2 regions of the Ideonella sp. BN130291 genome follow, and region 1 is predicted to be linked to the other one. Evidence: predicted binding sites of a transcription regulator. Region 1 holds the regulator's gene; the other holds the start of a gene.
What was found. Region 1 encodes LexA, which represses DNA repair genes until DNA is damaged. Its sites were predicted from a motif close to ACTGTATNNNNATACAGT; they were not measured.
Positions count from the first base shown of each region.

Region 2: the regulator LexA is predicted to act here: its motif matches at 1,473-1,490, upstream of recA (recombinase RecA).

Region 1 is NZ_JAZARE010000003.1:555,010-558,200, forward strand. It holds gene VPH43_RS08850 (organic hydroperoxide resistance protein) at 6-443, shown strand; gene VPH43_RS08855 (asparaginase) at 475-1,413, opposite strand; gene lexA (transcriptional repressor LexA) at 1,476-2,153, shown strand; gene VPH43_RS08865 (helix-hairpin-helix domain-containing protein) at 2,153-2,458, shown strand; gene VPH43_RS08870 (DUF6463 family protein) at 2,610-2,981, shown strand; gene VPH43_RS08875 (helix-turn-helix domain-containing protein) at 2,963-3,191, opposite strand, start outside.
Region 2 is NZ_JAZARE010000006.1:376,188-379,378, reverse strand. It holds gene VPH43_RS15510 (sensor histidine kinase) at 1-684, opposite strand, end outside; gene VPH43_RS15505 (response regulator transcription factor) at 722-1,393, opposite strand; gene recA (recombinase RecA) at 1,531-2,571, shown strand; gene VPH43_RS15495 (nuclear transport factor 2 family protein) at 2,582-3,004, shown strand; gene VPH43_RS15490 (regulatory protein RecX) at 3,005-3,191, shown strand, end outside.

The sequences.
Region 1 (3,191 bases):
CCACCATGGCTCTCGACAAAGTGCTCTACACCGCCCACGCCACCTCCACCGGAGGCCGCCAAGGCACGTCCCGCAGCTCGGACGGCGTGTTGGACGTGCAACTGGCCACGCCCAAGGAAATGGGCGGCGCCGGCGGCGCAGGCACGAATCCCGAGCAGCTGTTCGCGGCCGGTTATTCCGCGTGCTTCATCGGCGCGATGAAGGCAGTGGCACCCAAGCTTCAACTGAAGGTGCCCAACGACGTGAGCATCGACGCTGCGGTGAGCTTCGGCCCCCTGGCCGGTGGCGCCGTGGGTTATGGCATTGCCGTGGAAATGAACATCAAGGTGCCGGGCCTGTCGAAGGAACAGGCCGAGCAGCTGGTGCAGGCTGCCCACCAGGTGTGCCCGTACTCCAACGCCACGCGCGGCAACATCGACGTCAAGCTGAACATCGCCGCCTGAAGGCCTGTTCGCTGAGCGGCCGGCCTGCCGGTCAGGCCGCCGAAGGCGCCATCAGCTGCAGCATCAGCTCGATGCGCGCCTTCACCGGGGGCAAGGCGCCTGCCGAATCCAGCAGGCCGTCCCCCACCACCGCGCCGTTCACGCAGCGCGAACTGCGCAGCACCCTCACGCCGGCGAGCTGGGCGCGCTGCAGTGCCGCCTGCATGTCCCGGTGCACCGTGCCGTTTCCAGTGCCGGCCACCACGATGCCGCGCACGCCCTGGGCCACCAGCGCCTCCACCAGCCCGCCCGATGCGCCGGCGTGGCTGAGCAGCACCTCCACGCGCGGCCACCGGGCCACGTCGCTCGGCAACCAGGCCAGCCCCAGCGCCTGGCCCTGCGGCCAATCGCGGAACAGGCGCAGCCGCCCTTCTTCCATCACGGCCAGCGGCCCGGCGTCACCGGCGCTGAAGGCCTCGACGCGGTAGCTGTGCACCTTGCGCACGTCCTCGGCGGCCAGCACCTGGCCGTTGAGCACCGTCACCACGCCGCGTGCGCCGGCACAACGCGCGACGCGCACGGCGTCCAGCAGGTTCTGCGGGCCATCGGCCAGCAGCGCGGTGGCCGGCCGCATGGCCGCCGTCAACACCACCGGCTTGGGCGGCGCCAGCAGGCGGTGCAGGAAGTAGGCGGTTTCTTCCAGCGTGTCGGTGCCGTGCGTGATCACCACGCCTTGCACCTCCGGCCGCGCCAGCTGGTAGGCCAGATGCTGGGCCAGCAGCAGCCAGGTGGCGTGGTCCATGTCCTTGCTGTCCAGCTGTGCCACCTGCTGCGCTTCCAGCGCCTCGCCGGCCAGCGCGGGCACCGCGGCCACCAGCGCATCCACGCCGATCTGGCCGGCGGTGTAGCCGACGTTGTCGCCCGCCTGCGCCGAGCGCCCGGCGATCGTGCCGCCGGTGCCGAGGATCACCACCCGCTGCTTGTTTTGCATTTATTTGGACTCTGGATAAAAATACAGCCACTGGATAAACCACCAGCGCCACGAGAGACCCCATGGACGAACGCCCGAAACTCACCGAGCGCCAGCAGCAGATCCTCGATCTGGTGCAAAGCGCGATCGAGCGCACCGGCGCACCACCCACCCGGGCTGAAATTGCGGCCGAGCTGGGCTTTCGCTCCGCCAACGCAGCCGAAGAGCATCTGCAGGCGTTGGCCCGCAAGGGTGTGATCGAGCTGGTGGGTGGCACCTCGCGCGGCATCCGCCTGAAGTCCGAGACTTTACGCGCGCTCAACGAGGCCCGCGGCAAGCAGTTCAGCCTGCCGCTGCCCAGCCTGGCGCAACTGAGCCTGCCGCTGGTGGGCCGCGTGGCCGCGGGCAGCCCCATCCTGGCGCAGGAACATGTGGACCAGACCTACCTGATGGAAGCCAGCATGTTCGCGCGCCGCCCGGACTACCTGCTGAAGGTGCGTGGCATGAGCATGCGCGACGCCGGCATCCTCGATGGCGACCTGCTGGCGGTGCAAAAGGCCAGGGACGCCAAGAACGGCCAGATCGTGGTGGCCCGCCTTGGCGACGAGGTGACAGTGAAGCGCTTTCGCCGCACCCGCAGCACCATCGAGCTGCTGCCCGAGAACCCTGACTTCAAGACCATCGTCGTCACGCCGGATGAGCCGGGTTTCGAGCTGGAAGGCATTGCCGTCGGCCTCATCCGCAACACCATGCTGATGTGATGAAAACCGCCGTCAAAACGCCGAAGGCGCGCTCCGCCGAGGAGTGCCAGGTGCTGGAACAGTTGCCCAACATCGGCCCCTCGCTGGCCGCTGACCTGCGCCTGCTGGGCATTGCCCATCCCAGGGAGCTGGCCAACCGCGATGCCTTCGTGCTGTACCAATCGCTGTGCGCCAAGACCGGCCAGCGCCAGGACCCATGCGTGCTGGACACCTTCATGGCGGCCACCGACTTCATGCGCGGCGCAGCCCCGGCGCCCTGGTGGAACTACACCGCACAACGCAAGGCGCTGTACGGGCAGGTCTGACACGGCTTGAACAATGCTGGCGCGCCCGGCGGCGTGCTTCAGCACCTGGGGGGAACCGTCCTGTCGGAACCGTTCAATACGGGCGCGGCCGCACCACGCACAGTCCGGTTCGTTGCATCGCCCTCCCCTTCACCCTCGCAGGAGTCCCCTCATGGCTGCCACGCTGGCATGGTCGTTGTTTGCGCTCGGCATCGCGCACATCGTCTTCGGTTTCGTTCGCTTCAAGGAGCCGTTGCTGGGCGCGCTGGCCGACGGCTTCATCGGCCAGTTCGCAGCGCATGAATCCCGGCGCACCGCGTTCTGGTTCCTGATGGCCGGGCCGCAGCTCATGCTGGCCGGGCAGGTGGCCTTGCATGCGGTCTCGCACGGGCAGCCGGCCCTGCTGCGGCTGGTCGGCGCCTACCTGCTGGTGTGCGCGGGCATTGGCGTCGCGGCGTTTCCGAAGTCGCCGCTGCCGCTGGCGTTGCTGCTCGCGCTGCTTCTGCTGTTCGTGCCCCTCCCGTCTCAGCCCCAGATGCGGTAGGCCCAGTAGCGCTCGTCGTGCTGTGCCTTGGCCCACAACTCGGCCGGGCTGTGGCCGGTGATGTCGCGCACCTCCCGGCACAGGTGGGCCTGGTCGGCATATCCGGCACCTTGCGCAAAGTCCGCCCAGCCAGCCGACGGGCCGTCGGCACGGCGCAGTCGCCACGATGCCTCGGCGCGCACCAGGCGCTTCAATCGGCGCAGCGGCTGG
Region 2 (3,191 bases), on a different contig from region 1:
CTCCGGCGCGCTGTGTTCCTCGATCGGGCTCAAGTCATGGCTTTCGCGCTGGCGGATGCGGTGCTGCAGCTCGTTCAGCGGCGCGATGCCGCGTGCCAGCGCCAGCCACACCAGCAGCACCGCCAGCGGCAGGATCACGAACTGCGGCAGGATCACGCCCTTGATGATCTCGGTGGCCAGGCGCGAGCGCTTGTCCAGGGTTTCGGCCACCTGTACCAGCGGCGGCGTTTCCCCTGTGGCCGCACTCTGCGGCAGCCACAGGTAGGCGATGCGCACCGGCTCGCCGCGCACGGTGTCGTCGCGAAAGCGCAGCTCGGTGCTGCTGGTGGCGCGCTCTTCCTCCGGCACCGGCAGCTCGCGGTCGCCGCTGACCAGCTCGCCGCGCAGGCCCAGCACCTGGTAGTACAGCTGGTCGGTGTCGTCCGAGCGCAGCAGGTCGGTCAACCCTTCGGGCGTACGCAGGCGCACCGTGTGCTTGCGGGCGGGCTCAGCCTGCTCCACCACCACCCGGCGGGCCACGTTGCGCGCCATCTCGCCCAGCTCGCGGTCGTAGGGCCGGCTGGCGATGCCCTGCGCCACCAGCCAGGTGAGCGCCACGCTCATCGGCCACAGCAGCAGCAGCGGCGCGAGCATCCAGTCGAGGATCTCGCCGAAGAGGGAGCGCTGTTCCTTCATCGCCGCCATGATGCCGCGGCGCCCAGCGGCCCGGCCGCCGTTGCGGTCACCCGGGGATCTTTTCCAGGCAGTACCCCAGCCCGCGCACGGTGGCAATGCGGATCGGGCCCTGCTCGATCTTCTTGCGCAGGCGATGGATGTAGACCTCGATCGCGTTGTTGCTCACCTCTTCGCCCCATTCGCACAGGCGCTCGACCAGCTGGTCCTTGCTCACCAGCCGGCCGGCACGCTGCAGCAGCACCTCCAGCAGGCTCAGCTCGCGCGCCGAGAGGTCGATCATCTGGTCGTTGATGTAGGCCACGCGGCCGGTGGCGTCGAAGCTCAAGGGGCCGTGCTTGATGACGCTGGAGGCCGTGCCCAGGCCGCGCCGGGTGAGGGCGCGCACCCGCGCTTCCAGCTCCTGCAGCGAAAACGGCTTGGCCATGTAGTCGTCGGCGCCGAGGTCCAGTCCCTTGACGCGCTGCTCCACGCTGTCGGCGGCGGTGAGGATGAGTACCGGCACCGCCGATCCTCGGGCGCGCAGCTTGCGCAGCACTTCCAGGCCATGCAGCTTTGGCAGGCCCAGGTCCAGGATCACGAGGTCGAACTCGTGCGACGACAGGGCGGCGTCAGCCTCGCTGCCGCTGCCCACCTGGTCCACCGCATAGCCGGCGTTGCGCAGCGAGCGCAGCAGGCCGTCAGCCAGCACCTGGTCGTCTTCCGCTATGAGGATTCGCATGCCGTTGTTCCCCCGTCCGTCGGCTGTCGGCGGCGCGGCCTGATTCTAGGGATGCAGCCCGGATTGACGCCGGAGAATCACTGTACGAATATCCAGGCGCTCTGCCATAATGCGCCCAACCCCACCGGAGATTTCGCATGGATGCACCCGTCAAAGCCCTGAACACCGAAAAAGCCAAGGCCCTGCAGGCCGCGCTGGCCCAGATTGAAAAGCAGTTCGGCAAGGGCTCGATCATGCGCCTGGGCGAAGGCGAGGTCATCGAGGACATCCAGGTCATCTCCACCGGCTCGCTCGGCCTTGATATTGCGCTGGGCGTCGGCGGCCTGCCGCGCGGCCGGGTGGTCGAGATCTACGGCCCGGAATCGTCGGGCAAGACCACGCTCACCTTGCAGGTCATCGCCGAAATGCAGAAGCAGGGCGGCACCTGCGCATTCATCGACGCCGAACACGCGCTGGACACCGCCTATGCGCAAAAGCTGGGTGTCAACCTGCAGGAGCTGCTGATCTCCCAGCCTGACACCGGCGAGCAGGCGCTGGAAATCGTCGACGCGCTTGTGCGCTCCGGCTCGGTGGACCTGGTGGTGGTGGACTCGGTGGCCGCGCTCACCCCCAAGGCGGAAATCGAAGGCGAGATGGGCGACTCCCTGCCCGGCCTGCAGGCGCGCCTGATGAGCCAGGCCCTGCGCAAGCTCACGTCCACGATCAAGAAGACCAACACCATGGTCATCTTCATCAACCAGATCCGCATGAAGATCGGCGTGATGTTCGGCAGCCCCGAAACCACCACCGGCGGCAATGCGCTGAAGTTCTATGCCTCCGTGCGGCTGGACATCCGCCGCATCGGCAGCATCAAGAAGGGCGAAGAGGTCATCGGCAACGAGACCAAAGTGAAGGTCGTCAAGAACAAGGTGGCGCCTCCCTTCAAGACCGCCGAGTTCGACATCCTCTACGGCGAGGGCATCAGCCGCGAGGGCGAGATCATCGACATGGGCGTGGCCGGCAAGGTGCTGGACAAGTCCGGCGCCTGGTACGCCTACAACGGCGAGAAGATCGGCCAGGGCAAGGACAACGCCCGCGAGTTCCTGCGCGAGAACCCCGACCTGGCGGTCGAGATCGAGAACAAGGTGCGCGAGGCCATGGGCATTCCGCTGCTGCCGCCGGCCGTATCGGCCGACTGAGGAGCTGCAGGTGGCCGGCACGGAGGTGGTGCGGGCGCTCTGGGCCCTGTTCCAGGCCCGCCGCTGGCAGGACGCGCGTGCGCTGTTCGCCGATGACGCGGTGTGCCACTGGTGGAGCAGCGGCGAGCAGTTCACCGGGGCGGACGCCATCATCCATGTCAATGCCATCTACCCGGAGGGTTGGCAGATCCACCTGATCGAGGTGAATGCGCTGGCCGACGGGCGGGTGCACTCCATCGTGCGGGTCACCCTGCAAGATGGGCCCACGGTGTTCGCCAACAGCCTGTTCCGCCTGCGCGATGGGCTCATCACCGCAGTGGACGAGTACTGGTCCACCATCGAAGCGCCGCCTGCGTGGCGCAGCGAAGGCCGGCTTCCCGGGTGGCGCCAACTGCCACAGGACACCCGGGGCAGCGTGCCCACGGTGCAGTAGATGGCGCGGGAGCGCCTGTCGCTCAAGGCCCGTGCGCTGATGTGGCTGGCCCAGCGCGAACACAGCCGCACGGAGTTGCGCCGCAAGTTGCTGGCGGCCGCCCGCAAGGAGCAGAAGGAGCGCGAAGCCCAACGTGCCTTGGCCGGCGAGGCGCCGGATGCGGCGGGTTGCGCTGATCCGGAGCGCT